Regions from separate parts of the Kribbella sp. NPDC048837 genome, predicted to be linked through region 1. Evidence: riboswitches for the same ligand, from Rfam matches in the RefSeq annotation. Region 1 holds a riboswitch; each other region holds the start of a gene.

The links. Region 1 has a riboswitch for cobalamin ahead of metE (5-methyltetrahydropteroyltriglutamate--homocysteine S-methyltransferase). Riboswitches for the same ligand answer to the same signal wherever they lie in the genome.
Region 2: another riboswitch for cobalamin. It lies ahead of ACZ6O0_RS27580 (ribonucleoside-diphosphate reductase subunit alpha); the one in region 1 lies ahead of metE (5-methyltetrahydropteroyltriglutamate--homocysteine S-methyltransferase).
Region 3: another riboswitch for cobalamin. It lies ahead of cobN (cobaltochelatase subunit CobN); the one in region 1 lies ahead of metE (5-methyltetrahydropteroyltriglutamate--homocysteine S-methyltransferase).
Region 4: another riboswitch for cobalamin. It lies ahead of ACZ6O0_RS32990 (SCO2322 family protein); the one in region 1 lies ahead of metE (5-methyltetrahydropteroyltriglutamate--homocysteine S-methyltransferase).

The regions. Positions count from the first base shown of each region.
Region 1 covers NZ_JBVJHF010000008.1:424,285-429,493, forward strand. The annotation lists gene ppdK (pyruvate, phosphate dikinase) at 1-2,160, opposite strand, end outside; gene ACZ6O0_RS34290 (TroA family protein) at 2,514-3,398, shown strand; cobalamin riboswitch at 3,452-3,675, shown strand; gene metE (5-methyltetrahydropteroyltriglutamate--homocysteine S-methyltransferase) at 3,814-5,209, shown strand, end outside.
Region 2 covers NZ_JBVJHF010000006.1:201,748-206,956, reverse strand. The annotation lists gene ACZ6O0_RS27585 (ribonucleotide-diphosphate reductase subunit beta) at 1-12, opposite strand, end outside; gene ACZ6O0_RS27580 (ribonucleoside-diphosphate reductase subunit alpha) at 9-2,867, opposite strand; cobalamin riboswitch at 3,010-3,165, opposite strand; gene ACZ6O0_RS27575 (DinB family protein) at 3,244-3,825, opposite strand; gene ACZ6O0_RS27570 (Fic family protein) at 3,914-5,200, opposite strand.
Region 3 covers NZ_JBVJHF010000003.1:546,194-551,402, forward strand. The annotation lists gene cobN (cobaltochelatase subunit CobN) at 1-2,176, opposite strand, end outside; cobalamin riboswitch at 2,213-2,341, opposite strand; gene ACZ6O0_RS18230 (vanadium-dependent haloperoxidase) at 2,500-3,774, shown strand; gene ACZ6O0_RS18235 (DUF3500 domain-containing protein) at 3,779-4,756, opposite strand; gene ACZ6O0_RS18240 (phosphoglycerate mutase family protein) at 4,747-5,209, opposite strand, start outside.
Region 4 covers NZ_JBVJHF010000008.1:140,309-145,517, forward strand. The annotation lists gene ACZ6O0_RS32970 (PspA/IM30 family protein) at 1-138, opposite strand, end outside; gene ACZ6O0_RS32975 (DUF3043 domain-containing protein) at 304-891, shown strand; gene ACZ6O0_RS32980 (aldo/keto reductase family protein) at 914-1,924, shown strand; gene ACZ6O0_RS32985 (hypothetical protein) at 1,921-2,130, shown strand; cobalamin riboswitch at 2,118-2,249, shown strand; gene ACZ6O0_RS32990 (SCO2322 family protein) at 2,351-3,055, shown strand; gene ACZ6O0_RS32995 (energy-coupling factor transporter transmembrane component T) at 3,056-4,144, shown strand; gene ACZ6O0_RS33000 (ABC transporter ATP-binding protein) at 4,141-5,209, shown strand, end outside.

The DNA of each region.
Region 1 (5,209 bases):
GATCATGATCTCCGGCCGCGGGTCCTTGCCCTGCGCGCGAAGCTCCAGCGCGGCCGACGCGATCGCCCGCACCTGCATCGCGAACAGCCCCGGGACGACCAGGCCGAGTCGGACACCCCGCAGGCCGAGCATCGGGTTCTGTTCGTGCAGCCGCTCGACCGCGGTGAGCAGCGCGGCATCGTGCCCCGGGTCCTCACCGCGTTCGCGGGCCAGCGCCACCTTCACCGCGAGATCCTCCATCGACGGCAGGAACTCGTGCAGCGGCGGATCGATCAGCCGGATCGTCACCGGCAGCCCGTCCATCGCGTCCAGCAGCTCGAGGAAGTCGCCGCGCTGCAAGGGCTCCAGCTCGGCCAGCGCCGCGTCACGGTCGGCGTCGTTGTCGGCCAGGATCAGCCGCTCGACCGACTCCCGCCGCTCCCCCAGGAACATGTGCTCGGTCCGGCACAACCCGATCCCCTCGGCTCCGAACCGCCGCGCCCGGGCGGCGTCGTCCGCGGTGTCCGCATTGGTCCGTACGCCGAGACGCCGTACGTCGTCCGCGTGGCTGATCAACCGGTGCACCGACGCGACGAGCTCGTCGCCGGCGTCCGGAGCCAGCGTGCCCTCGAAGTACTGCACGACCGGTGACGGGACGACCGGGACCTCACCGCGGAACACCTCGCCGGTGGTGCCGTCGATCGAGATCAGCTCGCCGGCCTCGAGCACCGTGCCCTTGACCTTGATGGTGCCTTGGGCAACATTCACGTCGAGTTCCTCGGCGCCGCAGACACAGGTCTTGCCCATGCCGCGGGCGACCACGGCCGCGTGCGAGGTCTTGCCGCCGCGGCTGGTCAGGATGCCCTGGGCCGCGATCATGCCGTGCAAGTCGTCCGGGTTCGTCTCGCGCCGGACCAGGATCACCTTCTCGCCCTTGTCCGCCGCCTCGACCGCCGCGGCCGAGGTGAAGACCACCTTGCCCGAGGCCGCACCCGGCGACGCGCCGATCGCCTTGGTGATCAGGTCCTTGGCCGCGTCCGCGTCGAACCGCGGGAACATCAGCTGCGCCAGCTGCGCGCCCTTCACCCGGCGCAGTGCCTCGCCGGTGTCGATCACGCCCTCGTCGATCAGGCTGGTCGCGATCCGGAACGCCGCCGCCGCGGTCCGCTTGCCGACCCGGGTCTGCAACATCCACAGCTTGCCGCGCTCGACCGTGAACTCGATGTCGCACAGGTCGCGGTAGTGCCCCTCGAGCTTGGCCATGATCGCCATCAGGTCGTCGTACGACGTCTTGTCGATCTGCTCCAGGTCCGCCAGCGGGACCGTGTTGCGGATGCCGGCCACCACGTCCTCGCCCTGCGCGTTCTGCAGGTAGTCGCCGTACACACCGGGCTGTCCGGTCGACGGGTCGCGGGTGAACGCGACACCTGTGCCGGAGTCCATGCCGAGGTTGCCGAACACCATCGAGCAGATGTTGACCGCCGTACCGAGGTCGGTGGCGATCCGCTCCTGGCGGCGGTACAGGATGGCGCGGTCGGAGTTCCACGAGCCGAAGACGGCCTCGATCGCGAGGTCCATCTGGGTCCGCGGGTCCTGCGGGAACTCGCGGCCGGTGTGCTCGTGGACGGCCCGCTTGAACGTCTCGACCAGGCCCTTCAGGTCGTCGGCGTCCAGGTCGAGGTCGTTGCTGGTGCCCTTGGCCTGCTTCGCCGCCTCGATCGCGCCCTCGAAGACATCGCCCTCCATGCCGAGCACAGTCTTGCCGAACATCTGGATCAGCCGGCGGTACGCGTCCCAGGCGAACCGCGGGTTGCCGGAGTGGTGCGCGAGCCCGTTCACCGAGTCGTCGTTGAGGCCGACGTTCAGGACGGTCTCCATCATGCCGGGCATCGACACGGCCGCGCCGGAGCGGACCGAGACCAGCAGCGGGTCGTCGGCCTGGCCGAGCTTCTTGCCCATCGTCTGCTGCAACAGGTCGACGTGGTGGTCGATCTCGTCGGCGAGCTCCGGCGGCACCGCGCCGGTGGCCAGGTACGCGCGGCAGGCGTCGGCGGTGATCGTGAAACCGGGTGGCACCGGCAGGCCGAGGTTGGTCATCTCGGCCAGGTTCGCCCCCTTGCCGCCGAGCAGCTGCTTCATGTCCTTGTTGCCTTCGGCGAAGTCGTAGACGAGTTTCGGCACTGTCACTCCCTTGGTTCGGGCGGTGCTGGTGAGTCGCGGTGTGGTGGTCCGCTGGCCCATCGACTCCGGTGGCGGGGGCGTGTTTTCAGAGTAAGCCAGAAAACCAGTCCAGTTGAACACTGGTCTCACGATGCCGACGTGACCCTGCCCACAGGTCGAAGGCCGGAAAACCCTTCCCCCATTGACAACGCAAGACAATCCACCCCTTCACCGACGAAACCTCGCGGCGACCTGAAACCGGCTTTTCGTCAAGGTCACCCGGGTTCGCCGGGCGGGTTTGCGGGCGAGCCCGCGGGACCGTTCCGGGCCGTGCGGATCACCCGCCGAGCGCGGCTCGCGGGTAGGCTTCGGGCGTGCGGATCGTCTCGTTGCTGCCGTCGGCGACGGAGATCTGTTTCGCCTTGGGCGCCGGTGCGGACGTGGTCGGCGTGACCTTCGAGTGTGACTACCCGGCCGTCGCGCGGACCCGGCGGATCGTGTCGACGACCGCACTCCCCGAGGGACTGACGCCGGGTGAGATCGACGCGTTCGTGCGGCAGCGGGTCGCGGCCGGCGAGGACCTCTACCACCTCGACGCCGGCGCGCTCCGCGAACTCGATCCCGATGTCGTCATCACTCAGGACCTCTGCAAGGTCTGCGCGATCGACGTGACGAACGTCGCCGAAGCCCTCGATTACCTGGGCTGCCGAGCCGAGGTGGTCACCACCGACCCCCACACCCTCGAAGAGGTCCTCACCTCCATCGAAACCATCGGCAAAGCAATCGACCGAGACCCGGCACCGTTGGTGGACGACCTCCGCCACCGGCTCCGGGAGGTAGCCGGTCATCTAGGAAGGAGCGCTCAGGCACAGGGCGAGCCGGCGCAGGTTGCGTTGCTGGAGTGGACGGATCCGCCGTACGCGCCGGGGCATTGGTTGCCGGAGATGGTGGAGTTGGCGGGTGGGATCAGCGTGCTGGGGTCCGCGGGTCAGCGTTCGGCGGAGATCACCTGGGACGTGGTCGGCGCCAAGCGACCCGAGATCGTGGTTGTCGCGCCGTGTGGGTTTGGGCTGGATGGTGCTGCTCGGCTGGCGGAGGAACTGTTGGGTGTGCTCCCGGCGGGGGTTGCGGTGTGGGCGGCGGATGCGAATGGGTACTTCGCGCGGCCGGGGCCCCGGCTTCTCGACGGGATCGAAATGCTGGCGGAGCTCCTGCGGGGCGGGACGCCGGATCCGGGGATCGCGCGGAGAGTCCGGTAGTGGTGTTCGTCTCGGTGTACGGCGGGACACGGCGAGACGCGGCGGACGCGCGTACGCTCGGAGACGCCGACGGTTCGCGCGGTCATGAGATCTGTGATCGGGCGAGGCAAGAGGGAACCCGGTGGGAATCCGGGACTGCCCCGCAGCGGTGAACGGGAACGACCGCCGTCACGAGCACTGGACGCCCCAGCGTCCGGGAAGCGACGGCCAGTAGGTCCACCGGTCAGCGACCGGTCCGCCCGTGAGTCCGAAGACCTGCCGCCGGTGCGCGCACCAACCGGTGCGCGCGGGAACGGCGGTCTCGTGGGAGGACCCGGCCCGGAGCCATGGCTCGTCGGCTGTACCGCACCGACCGCCACCGGCACGGTCTCTCCGCGATCCGCCGAACCATCGGCACGCTCGCGAGGAGAGAGACGTGAACACCATCAAGACGGTCCTGGGCTACCCACGGATCGGCCCGGCCCGCGAACTCAAGAAGGCCGTCGAGAAGTACTGGTCCGGCGCCATCGACGCCACCGAACTGGAGGCGACCGCCCATCGGCTGCGCGCCGACACCTGGCGCGACCTGACCGCCCGCGGCCTCGACGTACTCCCCGGCAACACGTTCTCGTACTACGACCAGATGCTCGACCACGTGCAACTGTTCGGCGTCGTCCCCGACCGCTTCCAAGGCCGCTCCACCCTCGACACGTACTTCGCGATGGCCCGCGGCCGGGACGACGTCGCACCACTCGAACTGACCAAGTGGTTCGACACCAACTACCACTACCTCGTCCCCGAGCTCAGCGAGAACACCACCTTCGAGCTCGATCCGGCCAAGCCCCTCGAGGACCTGGCGGCCGCACGCGAGCTCGGCGTCGACACCCGCCCGGTCCTGATCGGACCACTCACGTTCCTGCTGCTGTCGAAGTCGGTCACACCGGGTTTCGAACCGCTCAGCCTGCTCGACCGCTTACTCGACGCGTACGCCGACCTGCTCAGCCAACTCGAGTCCGCCGGAGCGGAGTGGGTGCAGCTGGACGAGCCCGCATTGGTCCAGGACCGCACCCCGGCCGAGCTCGACGCACTGCGCCGCGCCTACGACCGCCTGGCTTCACTCACGGACCGCCCACGCCTGCTCGTCGCGACGTACTTCGGTGACCCTGGCCCGGCGTTGCCCGTGCTGACGTCGACCGCCGTCGACGGTCTCGCGGTCGAACTCCTGTCCGCTCCGGGCCTCGTCGACCAACTCGCCGTACTCCCGAGCCTCCGCCGCAAGACGCTGGTCGCCGGAGTGGTCGACGGCCGCAACATCTGGCGCACTCCCCTGGGCGACGCGCTCTCCACCTGCGCGAAGCTGCTCGGATCGGTCGGTCAGCTGGCCGTCTCCACCTCCTGCTCGCTGCTGCACGTGCCGTACGACGTGGACGCGGAGGACGAGCTGGATCCACGCGTCCGCGAGCGACTCGCGTTCGCGCGACAGAAGGTCGACGAGGTCGTCGTACTCGGCCGAGCCCTCGACGAGGGGGTCCTGGTCGACCTCGGCAACACACCCGGCGGACCGGTCGAGGAATCCAACCTGGTCCGCGAGCAGGCCGTCCGCGACCGGGCCGCCTCGATTCGTCCCGCGGATCGACAGCGGCCGCCGTACGACGAACGCCGTATCGCACAGGAATCGATCGGACTGCCCGCACTCGCGACCACCACGATCGGCTCCTTCCCGCAGACCGCGGACATCCGCCAGGCCCGCGCCGACCTCCGGACCGCGCGGATCGACGCCGCGACGTACGACGAGCGGATGCGGGCCGAAATCGCGCGGGTGATCGGCCTGC
Region 2 (5,209 bases), on a different contig from region 1:
GGTGTTGGTCACTGGCAGGCCTCGCAGTCGGGGTCGTCGATGGAGCAGACGGCTCCGGTGGGTTCAGGAAGCGGCAGGTCGGCCGGCACCGGCGACGGCACCGAGACGGGTACGGCGTTCAGCCGGCCGTCGGTGCCCTTCAGCGTGGACTTCTCCACGTGAGTCGCTGACTGGGAACGCAGGTAATAAGTCGTCTTGAGGCCATAGCGCCAAGCCGACCTGTACAACTCGTCCAGCGCACGGCCGGACGGTGCAGCCATGTAGAGATTGAGTGACTGCGCCTGGTCGATCCACTTCTGCCGGCGCGACGCCGCCTTGATCAGCCAGAGCGGCTCGATCTCGAACGCGGTCGCGTACAGCTCGCGCAGGTCAGCCGGGATCCGCTCGATCCCGGTCAGGATGCCGTCGTGGTACTTGAGGTCCGACACCATCACCTGGTCCCACAGGCCCCGCGCCTTCAGGTCGGCGACGAGGTACGGGTTCGCGACGGTGAACTCACCGGACATGTTCGACTTCACGAACAGGTTGCTGTACGCCGGCTCGATCGACTGGCTCACGCCGCAGATGTTGGAGATCGTCGCGGTCGGCGCGATCGCCATCACGTTCGAGTTGCGCATGCCGTCGCGCAGCACCTTCTGCCGCAGCGCGTCCCAGTCCAACTGCTTGCCCTCATCAACGATCACGTCGCCGTCCCGGGCGGTCCGGAGCAGCTCGAGCGAGTCGATCGGCAGGGTCCCCTGGCTCCACAGCGAACCGTCATACGTCGAGTAGCGGCCGCGCTCGGCGGCCAGGTCGCTGGACGCCTCGATCGCGTGGTAGCTGATCTGCTCCATCGAGCGGTCCGCGAACTCGATCGCGGCGTCGGAGGAGTACGGGATCCGCAGCGCGAACAGCGCGTCGGCGAAGCCCATCAGGCCGAGGCCGACCGGGCGGTGCCGCTGGTTCGCCCGCTCGGACTCCGGGGTGGTGTAGAAGTTCACGTCGATGACGTTGTCGAGCATCCGGACCGCGGTCTTCACCGTGTCCCGGAGCAGCTCGGCGTCGAGGCCGTCCGCGGTCAGGTGGGCGACCAGGTTGACCGAGCCGAGGTTGCAGACCGCGGTCTCGTCGACGGTCGTGTTGAGCGTGATCTCGGTGCACAGATTCGACGAGTGGACGACGCCGTCGTGCTGCTGCGGCGAGCGGACGTTGCAGGCGTCCTTGAAGGTGATCCACGGGTGCCCGGTCTCGAACAGCACCGTCAGCATCCGGCGCCACAGGTCGACGGCCTTGACCCGCTTGAACACGTGGATCTCACCACGGTCGGCGGCCTCCTCGTACCCGACGTACGCCTCGGCGAAGGCCGCGCCGTACAGATCGTGCAGGTCGAGGACCTCGTTGGGGGAGAAGAGTGTCCAGTCGCCGCCGGCCTCAACGCGCTGGAGGAACAGATCCGGCACCCAGTTCGCCGTGTTCATGTCGTGGGTCCGCCGGCGTTCGTCGCCGGTGTTCTTGCGCAGGTCGAGGAACTCCTCGACGTCGATGTGCCAGGTCTCCAAGTAGGCACAGACGGCGCCCTTCCGCTTTCCTCCTTGGTTCACCGCGACGGCGGTGTCGTTGGCGATCTTCAGGAACGGTACGACGCCCTGCGACTCACCGTTGGTGCCGCGGATCTTGGCGCCGATCCCGCGGACCGGGGTCCAGTCGTTGCCGAGGCCGCCGGAGTACTTCGCGAGCAGTGCGTTGTTGCGGATGCCGTGGAAGATGCCGGCCAGGTCGTCGTCGACCGTGGTCAGGAAGCACGACGACAACTGCGGCCGGGTGGTCCCGGAGTTGAACAGGGTCGGCGTCGACGACATGAACCGGAACGAGCTGAGCAGCTCGTAGAACTGGATCGCCCGCGCCTCGCGGTCGTCCTCGCGCAGCGCCATCCCCATCGCGACCCGGAGGAAGAACGCCTGCGGCAGCTCGAAGCGAACCTTGTCGATGTGCAGCAGATACCGGTCGTAGAGGGTCTGCAGACCGAGGAAGGTGAAGTCCAGATCGCGCTCGGGCCGGATCGCGGCGGCGAGCCGGGCCAGGTCGAAGCTGGCGAGCTCCGGGTCGAGATGCCCGGCCTCGACGCCGACCTCGATGTAGCGCGGGAAGTACTCGGCGTACGCCGCGGTCATGTCGGCCTGGCTCGCCTGCCGGGGCTCACCGTGGACGCGGCCGAGGGCCTCGCGGCGGATCTGGTCCAGCAGCAGCCGGGACGCGGCGAAGCTGTACTGCGGCTCGGTCTCGACGTACGACCGGGCGGCCATCACCAGCGCGAGCTCGACCTCGTGCTGCGCGATGCCGTCGTAGCAGGAGCCGAGGGTCTCGTCGAGGATCAGCTCGGGGTCGACCGCGTCGAGCCCGGCGGCGGCCTCGGCCACGATCACCCGCAGCCGGTCGGTGTCGAGCGGTGCCCGGCTGCCGTCGGCCGCACGGACCGTCAGCGTCGGCTTCTCGGTGACCCCGGCGGGGTCGGCGGGTGTGCGGGCCCTGGTCCGCTCTTCGCGATAAAGGACGTACGCGCGGGCGACCTGGTGCTCACCGGCGCGCATCAGCGCCAGCTCGACCTGGTCCTGGATGTCTTCGACCTGGACGCTGCGGCGGGCGTCACCGCGGCTGGTCAGGGCGCCGACGACCCGGCCGGTCAGGTCGGCCACCAGGTCGCGGACCCGGTGAGTGGCGCCGGCCCCGGCGCCCTCGACAGCGAGGAACGCCTTACTCATGGCCACGGAGATCTTGCTCGGGTCGAACGCGGTGCTACTGCCGTCGCGGCGGACGACGGTCAGCTCGATCGGCAGGTCTGCCGAGAAATCAGGGCCGGCCTGGTCGGCGGCCCGGGAGGACGAGGCGATGGTCACAGAAGCTCTCTCCACACGAGTGTCGGAGGTCCTCGACCACTGCGCGGGCAGGCGCACGACGACACGGCCGCACCGGCCGGGAACACTGCCGTCACGCCCTGCGACCCACCCGCGAGGTCTCGGACCGCGCGCACCGGTGGTGCGCGCGCCGATGGCAGGTATCCGGACTCGCGGAAGGTCTCCGCTCACCGTTGCGGGGCAGCTCCGGAGTCGCACCGGATTCCCCTGTTGCCTCGGAGTGACCCACATCTTGTGGTGCCAGCCGCTCCGAACCACCAGCAGTAGTGATGCTAGGTGGTCGCTCCGACAATTCGTGGCATTGCCGCGCCGCGCCGCGCGTGTCGCGGCGTGTCGCGCCGGCGGCCGGTCGTCACGCGGCGACCGCATACAGATCCTGGAGCGTCATGATCTCCGAGCCGTGGTGGATGAGCTCGCGATTGAGCCGGAGAACGACGTGGCCGAACGGCTCGCCCGCGTCCAGCTCGGTCGCCTGGCTGAGCCCGACCGTCATCACTTGCTCCTCGTCGAGTGCGGCGATCGATTCCTGCCACGCGTCCACCCAGTGCGTCAGCCAGGCGACCGCATCCCGCGCGTTGCCGTGCAGGGTGATGTCGGCCCGGCCCTGCCGGCTCTCGCCGAAGGTCCACTCCCAGCGCTCGAAGAAGGTCTCGGTCAGGTGGGCGATCAGCCACGCGATCGTGCGCGGGCCGCGATGATCCGGCTCGTCCGGCCATTGCGCGACCCATTCGCCGGATCCGAGCGATCGGAACCGGCCGGCGTAGTGCCGCCGGACGACGGTCAGTGCCTCGCTGCTCGGTCGCCAGAAGTACTGCTCGTCGGTCAGTTGGGCGAGCCGGCCGGACAGCACCATCCAGCTGAAGCCGAGCTGGCCTCGCACCATCGCCATCGCCGAAGGGCGGTGCAGGATGTCCCAGTCGAACGGCTCCGGCATCACGGTTCTCACGCTCCCCGTCACGGCGCCTCGATTTGAGACGCGATCGAACATGTGTTCGAATTGTGTCCCGACGGGGAGGAGAAAGTCAATGCGGATGGTGTGTTGGTTCTGGCCTCGACGGCACGGGTCTGCTAGGCGGTTGGATCCTGGTATCGGCCGCAGGGCTGGCGAAGCGCCGCTCGAGCAACGTGAAGGCGTCGATCAGTTCCGGCGCCTCGTACACCCGGTTCCGGCGGCCGTCGGTGATCTCGCGCAGGACCTTCGCCTCGACCAGCCGGGTCAGTCCCTGGTTGGCGGCCTGCTGGGACCGGTCGATGAGCTGCGCGGCCGCGGTGAGGGTGAGGACTGGAGCCGCGGGCAGTGCCTCGATCAGCAGTTCGGTCGCGGAGCCCGCGCGGACCGGAGCGGCTCGCTCGCGCCAGGCGGTCTTGAGATCGGTGGCGGTCTGTTCGAAGCGAGCCGCCTCCGCGGTCGCATGACTGCACGCCATCGCGAACATTCGCAGCCACGGGTTCGCCGCCGAGCGAGCCTTGGCGGTGGTCGCCCGCCCGACGTAACGGAAGTCGGTGAGCGCCTCGATGTACCGCGCCGCGTGCGTGGCGAGCGACAACGACACCGGTGGCACGGTCCGCGAGACCAGGCCGTCGGCCCGCAGGATCAGGTGGATCAACGCGCGCCCGGTCCGGCCGTTGCCATCGGCAAAGGGATGGATCGTCTCGAACTGCGCGTGCGCGATGGCGGTCTTGGCCAGCACCGGCAGCCGCGACTCGCGGACGAACGTCATCAGATCGGCGAGCAGGTCGGGGATCAGGTGCGCCGGCGGCGGGACGTAGTACGCCTCGGCGGGGGAGCGGCCGCCGATCCAGTTCTGCAGGTAGCGGATCTCCCCGCCGAATTCGGGGGTGGGGGACTGGGCCATCAGCCGCCGGTGCGCTTCGAGCAGGTGGTCGACCTCGAGTTTGTCGCCGGCCTGGACGGAGTCGGTCACCCAGGTCATCGCGTCGACGGCGCCGAGCACCTCCTCGGCGGTGACGTCACTGGGTGTGTTGCCGGGTCGACCACGGAGGACGTCGGCTTTGAGGAGGCGGCGTGCACCGACGACCAGTCCTTCGATCTGCGAGGACCCGACAGCCTCGGCCCGCAGCAGCAGCCGGGCGAGCGCCTCGCTGTTGGTAAGCACAGCGGCAGTCGCGTCGAGCCGGGCGAGGTCGCCGGCGGCGTCCTCCAAGGCGGCCAGGACGTCGTCGCTCAGGTCGAAGGCGCGCCCGACCAGCGGATCCGGGAAGTAGAGCTCGTAGGACCCGCCCAGCCGTTCCGCCCGGGTGAACCCGTCCGGGTGCCCAGGCCACCGATGCAACTCGACCCGTGCCATACCTCTTAT
Region 3 (5,209 bases), on a different contig from region 1:
GGTTCGCGAGCAGCTCGGCCTCGTCGACACCGAAGGTCTCCCCCAGCGCGGTCCGCAGGCCGGGGATCGAGTACGACCCACCCCACAGCTGGCGAGCCCGCAGTACGGCGAGCACCAGGTTGACCCGGGCCTCGCCGGCCGGCGCACCACCGAGGATGTGCAGCCCGTCGCGGATCTGCACGTCCTTGATCTCGCACAGATACCCGTCGAGATGCAGGACGAACTCGTCGAAGTCGTCGTCCTCCGGCTTCTCGGACGTGTGCAGGTCGTGATGCAGCTGAGCTGCCTGGATCAGCGTCCAGATCTGCGCCCGCAGCGTCGGCACCTTGTCCGGGTCCAGCGCCGAGACGGTCGCGTACTCGTCGAGCAGGTACTCCAGCTTCGCCATGTCGCCGTACGTCTCCGCCCGCGCCATCGGCGGCACCAGGTGGTCGACGACGGTCGCGTGCGCGCGCCGCTTGGCCTGCGTCCCCTCACCGGGGTCGTTGACGATGAACGGGTAGACCATCGGCAGGTTCCCGAGGACGGCGTCCGGCGCGCAGTCGGCCGCCATCCCGATGCCCTTGCCCGGCAGCCATTCGAGCGTCCCGTGCTTGCCCAGGTGTACGACGGCATGCGCGCCGAAGCCACCCTCCTCGACCGGAGCCTCGAGCCAGCGGTACGCCGCCAGGTAGTGGTGCGACGGTGCCATGTCCGGGTCGTGGTAGATCGCGACCGGGTTCTCGCCGAAACCACGCGGTGGCTGGATCATCAGTACGACGTTCCCGAACCGCAGCGCCGCCAGCGCGATCGCGGGCTCGTCACCGGACGTGTCGACGTACAGCTGACCGGGCGCCGCGCCCCAGGCCCCGGTCATTGCCTCGCGCAACGATTCCGGCGTACGCCCGAACCACTCCGCGTAGACCTGCAGCGGGATCTTGGCGACCGCCGACGCCAGCTGCTCGTCGGTCAGCCAGTCGACGTCGTGACCACCGGCCGCGATCAGCCGGTGGATCAGCCCGTCGGCGCCTTCCGCGCCCTGGAGCTCGCTGAGGTCGAGCCCACCGAGGTCGTACCCGGCCTGCTCCAGCTGCCCGAGCAGCACGACCGCCGACGCCGGTGTGTCCAGACCGACCGCGTTCCCGATCCGCGCGTGCTTGGTCGGGTACGACGACAACACCAGCGCGAGCCGCTTGTCCCGAGCGGGCACGTGGCGCAGGCGGGCGTGCGCGACCGCGATCCCGGCCAGCCGGGCACACCGCTCCGGATCCGGCGCGTACCGGGCCAGGCCGTCGGCGTCGTACGACTTGAACGAGAACGGGATCGTGATCAGGCGCCCGTCGAACTCCGGGATCGCGACCTGGGTCGCCGCGTCCAGCGGGCTGACCGCGGCGTCACTGGCCAGCCACTGCTCGCGGGTCGAGGTCAGGGCGAGGCCTTGGATCAGCGGGATGTCGAGGGAGGCGAGCGCACCGGCGTCCCACGCGTCGTCGGAGCCGCCGGCACTCGCATTGGCCGCGACCGATCCCCCGGCGGCGAGCAGCGTCGTGACGAGGACATCGCACTTGCGCAGGAGCTCGAACAGTCCGGCGTTCTCGGTCGACGTCGGATCGAGTCCGCGCAGGGTCCCGCAGTACACGGGCAGCGGCTGCGCACCCGCCGCCGAGACCGCGGCGGCGAGCGCGTCGACGAAGGCGGTGTTGCCGGAGATCTCGTGCGCGCGGTAGTAGACGATCCCGACCACGGGCCGGTCGTCCTCGACGTACTCCCCGCGCACGCCGTACGCCGGAAGGGCGCGCGGCGGATCGAACTCGTCACCGGTCAGGAGCAGCGTGTCGCGCAGGAAGCCGGCCAGGTTGCGCAGGTTCCCGGAGCCGCCTTCGCGGAGGTAGGCCAGCGCCTCGGTCACGGCACCCGCGGGGACGGTCGACAGCGACATCAGCTCGGCGTCCGGCGCGGCCTCACCGCTGACCACCACGGCCGGCTTGCCGGACGCGATCACCGCGCCGAGCCCCTCCTCCCAGGCCCGCCGGCCGCCGAGCAGGCGGACCACGACGACCTCGGCGGCGTCGAGCAGCGGAGCCAGTTGGTCGAGCTCCAGCCGGGCCGGGTTGGCGACCGTCCAGCCGGCCTCCGCCTCGGCAGCGGCGAGCAGATCGGTATCGGCGGTGGAGAGCAGCAGCAGGTTGGCAGGCACGCGCGCCCGGTCCTTCCTCGGGGTGTCCACGCCCCGTTCGGAGGTACGACGGCGGCAGTTCCTGACTCCCCCTCGACAAGGGGCTCACAGTGGCGGGACCGCCCCGGACTCACACCGGGTTCCTGCTGATGCCGTCGATGACGAGCCGACTCTAGCCGACGACCACTCCGGCCACCGGGCGCAGGCTTCGCCGTTGACCCGAGCGGACAACAGGTGTAGGCCGGAATGCCAAGGGTTTGTACTGCGGACGCCCCCCGGCGTCGCACGACAACGTCTTCTTCAGCGCAAGCCGTTCAGCCCGGCGTCACCTGAAGGAGGCAATCATGCGCTTGAAGTTCTGGAGATTTCTGGTCGTCGTCCTGACGGCCGGTCTGGCTGCTCCCGCCCTCACCGCCGTGCCGAGTCAGGCCGGCGGCAACCACTCGAACCCGGCAGTGATCACCCAGTGGAACACCATCGCCGGCCGGACGATCTACACCGAGAACGCGACCTCGGTCCCGGTCGGGAGTCTGTACTTCGGCTTCGTGTCGCTGGCCGTGTACGACGCGGTGGTCGCCATCGAGGGCCGCTACGAGCCGTACCTGAAGCAACCGAAGGTCCGCGGCCCGGCCTCCTCGGACGCGGCGGCCGCGACGGCGGCGTACGACGTCCTGCGGTACTACTTCCCGGCCTCGGCCGCGAACCTCGCCACCGACTATGCCGCGTCGCTCGCCGCCATCCCCGACAGCCGCGCCAAGGTCCGGGGCACCGAGGTCGGCCGGCACGCAGCGGAGAAGCTGATCCGAGCGCGGGCCGACGACGGCCGAGGCGCGAACATCCAGCTGACGGTGACGCCCGCCCCGGGAGTCTGGCGCCCGACACCTGATGCCTTGGCGCCGATGCTCGCGCCTTGGCTCGGATTCGTCGTACCGCTGGCACTCCGATCGCCGACGCAGTTCCGGCTGTCCGGCCCCTACCCGATCACGTCGAAGGCCTATGCTCGGGACTTCGCCGAGGTGAAGGCCAAGGGTGCGCTGGTCGGATCCACCCGGACCGCGTGGCAGACCGAGACCGCACTGTTCTGGAACGCCAACGCCGTCCTGCAGTACCAGACGGCACTTCGTGGGCAGGTCGCCGCGCGCGGGATGAACCTCGTCGACAGCGCCCGGGCGTTCGCCCTGCTCAGCACGAGCATCGCCGATGCGCTGATCGCGTGCTGGCGGTCCAAGTACGACTACGCCTACTGGCGACCGATCACGGCGATCCGGCTGGCCGACACCGACGGGAACCGGGCGACCACACCCGACGCCACCTGGATGTCATTGCTCCAGACCCCGCCCTATCCGGATTACGTCAGCGGGCACGCATCCGGCACCGGCGCGGCAACCGGAGTGTTCAGCTATCTGTTCGGTGCGCGGTCCATCGACCTGGACATCTCCTCCTCGGTGACCATGACGACCCGGCACTACGACAGCGCCGCGGTCCTCGATGCCGAGACGATGAATGCCAGGATCTGGCTCGGCTTCCACTTCCGGAAGGCGATGACCGACGCCAACCGCCTCGGCCACCGCACCGCGACGTGGACGATCACCCACGAGTTCAGGCCGGTGCACAGATGAGTGTTCAGCTGTGCATGGCGTAGTGAGCTGCTAGGAGGTCGGTGCCCCAGTCGTTGCGGAGGTCTCGCCAGACGGAGTGGATGTGGTTGGCGTCGTCCTGGGTGTTGTCGTATTCGGCCAGGAAGCTGGGGCCGGCGATCGAGTAGTAGTGGCGGTGGCCGACCCCGGGCTCGGTCTCGCCGGCCCACGCGAAGGTGAGGCGTTCGATGCCGCGGTCGGTGATGTCCTGCCAGGTCTGGAGGCCGATCGGTCCGGCGGCGCGGCCGACGTACTGACCGATGAGGAGGCTGAGGAGCTGGCGCTGGTCCGCGGTCATGTCGCCGTACGCGAGACCGCGGTGGAGCAGCGACGCGTCGGCGACCGGGTCGTGGCGGGTCAGGATGTCGTCCGGTGCGGCGTCGGAGACCAGGGCGACGGCGAGCTGGCCGGGCTCGAGCGCGTGCAGGAGCTGGAAGCCGAGGTCCTGCTCCGCGGCCAGGAACCGGCGTCCGGCGTACGGGCCGGTGCGGACCTCGGCCGGGTTCGACCCGAAGAACTGGGGGGTGAACGAGATGGCGCCGTCGACGAGCGTGACGTGCAGCGCGAGATGGTGACCGTTCAGCCGCCAGGCCCACGGCTCGGTCCCGGCCGGGTCGCCGAGCACGCGCAGGTAGTAGCGATCGCCCACCGTCGAACCGGCCCAGCCGCCGCGCTCCGCGACTTCCATCGGATCGGCGAGACCGCGGACGATGATCTCGGCCGCCATCACGCCACGGAAGTCGGCCAGGCCGCGCTCGCTGTAGGCGAGTCCGAGCAGGCGCACCGCCAGCGCCTCCTGCTCCGCGGACAGCTCGTGCAGCGGCAGGCCCGGAACGGCACCGGGCAGGTACGTCCACTGCTGGTGGTCGGGCGTGTCGAAGGGAGCCTTGATCTTCTCGAGCTGGGTGGGTGTGAGGCTCGCCAGCAGTTCGAGCACCGCATCCCGCGTCTGTTCTACAACCATGCCGATCGCTCCCGTTCCGTCGGTTCGTAGTGTGTCCACTGTTCGAACGGCCGGTCCAGCTTGTACCGGAAATCCGGCTGGCGCAGCAGGACGCGTGTTTCGGCGTTGTCCGGGTTCCGCAACGTCTCGAAGAACCGCACCGACCAGTGGAACCAGCGCATGCAGAACAACCGCATTGTGAGGCCGTGCGACACCAGCAGCACGTTGCGGGGCGCGTCCGCGCTCTCGAAGTCGCGGTGCATCGTCTCCAGGAACGTCGAGACCCGGTCGTACACGTCCGACCCCGACTCGCCGTGGGTGAACCGGTAGAAGAAGTGCCCGTACCGGTCCCGCAGCTCCTTCTGCATCTCGATGTCCGCGGTGTCCTGGTAGTTGGCCCAGTCCTGCTCCCGCAGCCGCGGCTCCTCCCGGGCGACCCCGATCAGATCGTCCAGCCCGAGCGAGTCCAGCGTC
Region 4 (5,209 bases), 280 kb from region 1:
GCCCCGCCGTACCTTCTGCAGCAGCTCCAGCTGCTTCTGATACGAGTAGTCAAGGGTTTCGCGAGGATCCTCGGCCTTGTCCAGGGCGGAGTTCGCCTTGGCCTTGAAGATCGTCGACATCCGCTTGAAGATGCTCATCGATATCCGTACCCCTTCTGTGCCGGCGTGACGACCCGGCGTGCGTTTTCCACCCTATGTCCCCACGGGTCACCACACCATCAGGACCGGCCCCGATAAAGTGGTGCTCAGGTCCGGGGACCACCCCGAGTCGCGACCTGCCCTGCCGAATGAGGTTCAGACCCCGTGTTCCGTCGTACCAAGTCTGAGACAGCTACCACCGTACCCGCCGAGCCCCAGGGCAAGCCGGGCGGGAAGGGACGCCCCACCCCGACCCGCAAGGAGGCGGAGGCGGCCCGCAAGGCCGCGCTGAAGAAGCCGCGCAACCGCAAGGAGGCCTCGGCGTACCGGCGGGAGAAGGTCCGGACCGAGCGGGCCAAGATGCAGGACGCCATGCGCACCGGCGACGACCGGTACCTGCCGGCCGCCGACAAGGGCCCGGTCCGGCGGTTCGCCCGCGACTACGTCGACGCCCGCTACTCGGTGATGGAGTTCGCGCTGCCGGTGCTGCTGGTGGTGTCGCTGGTCGGCGTGGTGTTCTCGGCGCAGTTCCCGTGGCTGGCCGGCGTGGTCAACCTGCTCTTCCTGGTGATGATCCTGCTGATCGCGGCGGACTGGTTCCTGCTCTCGGCCGGGCTGCGGCGGGCGGTGACGGTGAAGTTCCCGAAGGAGTCGACCAAGGGCCTCGGGTTCTACGCGGTCCGCCGGACCATGCAGATGCGCCGCTGGCGGCTCCCGAAGCCGATGGTGAAGCGCGGCGAGAAGCCGAGCTGACCGGGCCGGTAGGGTCAGGGGTATGGACTTCCGCTATCTCGGCAACAGTGGTCTGAAGGTCAGCGAGATCTCGTACGGGAACTGGCTCACGCACGGGTCCCAGGTGGAGAACGATCAGGCCAAGGCGTGCGTCCGCGCGGCGCTCGAGGCCGGCATCACCACCTTCGACACCGCCGACGTGTACGCCAACACCAAGGCCGAGTCGGTGCTCGGCGAGGCGCTGGAGGGCGAGCGCCGCGAGTCGCTGGAGATCTTCACCAAGGTCTACTGGCCCACCGGTCCGGGCGGACCGAACGACGTCGGCCTGTCCCGCAAGCACATCCACGAGTCGATCAACGGCTCGCTGAAGCGGCTCAAGACCGACTACGTCGACCTCTACCAGGCGCACCGGTTCGACACCGAGACGCCGCTGGAGGAGACGATGGAGGCCTTCGCCGACGTCGTCCGCTCCGGCAAGGCGCTCTACATCGGCGTGTCCGAGTGGACCGCGGAGCAGCTGCAGGAGGGCCACCGGCTGGCCCGGGAGCTGCGCATCCCGTTCGTCTCGAACCAGCCGCAGTACAGCATGCTCTGGCGGGTGATCGAGGCCGAGGTGGTGCCGGCCTCGGAGGAGCTCGGTATCGGCCAGGTGGTGTTCTCCCCGATCGCGCAGGGCGTGCTCACCGGTAAGTACCTGCCCGGTCAGCAGCCGCCGGAGGGCTCCCGGGCCACCGACGCCAACGGCGCGAACATGATCAAGCGGTTCCTGAACGACGACGTGCTGGGCCGGGTGCAGGAGCTGAAGCCGCTCGCCGACGAGGCCGGCCTGGCGCTGTCCCAGCTCGCCATCGCCTGGGTGCTGCAGAACCCGAACGTCTCCTCGGCCATCATCGGCGCGTCCCGCCCCGAGCAGGTCGTGGAGAACGTGAAGGCCTCCGGCGTGAAGCTCGAGGAGGGCCTGCTCAAGCGGATCGACGAGGTCCTCGGCGGGATCGTCGAGCGCGACCCGGCCAAGACCGCGCAGAACTCGCCGCAGACCCGGCCTGGCTCATGAGCTGGAGCTGGCGGTTCGAGACCGCGAGCGGCGCCCTGGTCGACCCCGGTGAGGTCGGCGGGGCGGAGTTCTCCGCGCAGGGTGACGCGGAGAGCTGGCTCGGTGAGAGCTGGCGGGACCTGGCCGAGCGCGGTGTCGGCCAGGTGTACCTGCTGGAGGACGGCCGCGAGGTCTACGGCCCGATGAGTCTCTCCTCCGCAGAGTAGGCTTCGGTCGAACCACTCCTGCGTGCACAGGGAAGCCGGTCCGAGTCCGGCGCTGACCCGCAACCGTAGGCCACCTCGTGTGGCGAGCCGGAACACTGTGCCGCAGGCGACAGGCTCAACTACCCGCCGTGGTCCGCGGGTGGAGCCCCTACCCTGCCTGCGCAGGCGGGACCTCCTCCACCGGGCCATGGCTCCGACCTGGCCCGATCGAGGACATGAGATGACTGCACACCGGACCGTACGACTGGTCCTCGCCACGCTGGCGGGTTTCCTGCTGGCGGGGACCGTCGCCACCACCGCCCAGGCCGAGGACGGCTATCGCTTCTGGGGCTACTACCAGTGGAGCTCGGGCCAGTGGGCCTTCTCGCCGAAGGGCGCGGACGCCGTCGTCCCGGCCGACGGGGCGGTGGAGGGCTGGCGGTTCGCCGTCGGCGGCGCCAAGCCCCGCGTGCCGCGTGCCGCCGGCGACTTCGAGGCGATCTGCGGCAAGACGCCGGCCGAGACCGGCAAGAAGCGGGTGGCGCTGGTCGTCGACCCCGGTACGCCGGAAGACGCCGCCAGTGGTGAGACTCCGGGGCAGGCCACCGGCACCTGCGTGGTCACGGACGTCCAGGCGAACGGCGCCAAGATCCTCGGCGCGGTCGCGCCGGTGCGGATCGAGAAGGGCCTGACCTGCGGCATCGCGGGCTATCCGGCCAAGGGCTGCGGCGATGCGGTGAAGAACATCAACGTCCCGGCCACCGACACCCCGGTGACGCTGCAGATCGGTGCCGCCGTCGGCTCGACCGCCGCGACCTCGCCGGCCGCATCGTCCTCCGACGATGACGGTGGTGCGCCGTGGACCGGGATCATCATCGCCGCCGTGGTCGTCGTCGCCCTGGCCGGCGGCGGTCTGGCTCTCAACCGCCGGCGGACAGCCAAGTAAGTGCGTACTGTCGATCACCTGACGATCCCCCGGGCACTCCACCCGGGGGCCTGGTGGCTGTGGGCGCTCGGCATGGCCGTCGCGGCCAGCCGGACGCGGAACCCGGTGCTGCTCGTGCTGATCCTCGCAGTCACCGGATTCGTGGTGGCCGCACGCCGGAGCGACGCTCCCTGGGCACACAGCTACGCCGCGTTCCTCAAGCTCGGTCTGGTGGTCATCGGCGTCCGGGTGGTGCTGCAGGCGCTGCTGTCCACCCGCTCGCAGGGCAACACGGTGTTGTTCACGCTGCCGCTGATCCCCTTGCCCGACTGGGCGAACGGCGTCAAGCTCGGCGGCGAGGTCACTCTCGAGGCACTCCTGACCGCGTTGTACGACGGTGGCCAGTTGGCCGTCATGCTCTGCTGCGTCGGCGCGGCCAACGCACTGGCCAGTCCCCGGCGGCTGCTCAAGTCGTTGCCCGGGGCCCTCTACGAGATGGGTGTGGCCTGTGTGGTCGCTCTGACGTTCGCACCGCAGCTCGTGACGGACGCGCGCCGGGTTCGCGCCGCCCGCCGTCTGCGCGGCCGCACCCGCGGCTCGTTCCGTACGACGGCCATGCCGGTGCTGGAGGGTGCGTTGGACAGGTCGGTGGAGCTCGCCGCCGCAATGGACTCGCGCGGCTACGGTCGTACGGCGCAGGTCCCCCTGGCGCAGCGTCGGACGACCGCGGTCTGCGTTCTGCTGGGGTTGCTGGGCATTCTGCTCGGGGTCTATGCGTTGCTGACCGACGCCATGGCGTTCCCGTTCGCCGCGGCCGCACTGGCGGTGGGACTGCTGTTGTCCGTCGGCGCCATGGCGATCGGGCGCCAGCGGGTCACCCGAACCCGCTACCGGCCAGATCCGTGGGCCTTGCCCGAGTGGCTCGTCGTCGCGTCTGGCGCGATCGCTGCCGGAGCCATGGTGACCGCGGCTGCCATTGGTGTCGCCGGTCTGCTGCTCGCGGGTCCGTTGGTGGTGCCACCGGTTCCGCTACTGCCGGTGGTCGGCATACTCGTGGGACTGACTCCCGCGCTCGCAGCACCGCCGGTGGTCAGGCGGGCGGTCACATGATCGAGTTCGACCAGGTGACGGTCACGTACGACGGTGCCGCCGAGCCGGCGCTGCGGGACGTGAGCTTCACGGTGCCCGAGGGTGAGCTGGCGCTGGTGATCGGGCGGACCGGGTCCGGCAAGTCAACGTTGCTGCGGGCAATCAACGGGCTGGTGCCGCACTTCACCGGCGGCACGCTGTCCGGCCGGGTGCTGGTGAACGGCCGGGACACCCGCGAGTACCGGCCGCGCGATCTGGCCGATGTGGTCGGTCTGGTCGGGCAGGACCCGATGGCGGGGTTCGTCACCGACACGGTCGAGGACGAGCTGGCGTACAGCATGGAGTCCCTCGGAGTCGCGCCGGACGTGATGCGCCGCCGGGTCGAGGAGACTCTGGACCTGCTCGGGCTGGCCGACGTACGGGACCGGGCGTTGATCTCGCTGTCCGGCGGTCAGCGGCAGCGGACCGCTATCGGCGCCGCGCTCACCTCGCATCCTGCCGTGCTTGTGCTGGACGAGCCGACGTCCGCACTGGACCCACAGGCCGCTGAGGAGGTGCTGGCTGCGCTCCAGCGGCTCGTGCACGACCTGAGCGTCACCGTGGTCATGGCCGAGCACCGGCTCGAGCGAGTGATCCAGTACGCCGACCGCGTGATCGAAGTACCGGGTGGCGCGGCTGCCGTGTCCACCGGGCTTCCGGCCGATCGGATGATCACGGCACCGGTCGCACCGCCGGTCGTGGAGCTGGGACGGCTGGCCGGCTGGTCTCCCCTGCCGTTGTCGGTACGCGACGCCCGGCGGGCTGCTGTCACCTTGCGAAGCCAGCTGGACTCCACCGCGCCGCAGCGGTCGTCGGCCGTCCCCGGTGCCGAGCTCGCGCGGTGCACCGACCTGGTCGTTGCCTACGGCACCTTCATGGCTCTCCGCGGGGTGTCGGTCAGCATCAAGGCCGGTGAACTCGTCGCACTGATGGGCCGCAACGGCGCCGGCAAGTCGACCCTGCTCAACGCCCTGGTGGGCATCGGCCCGGTCCGCTCCGGTACGGCGGTGGCCGCTGGTGCGGACCCACGGCGTACCAAGCCCGCCG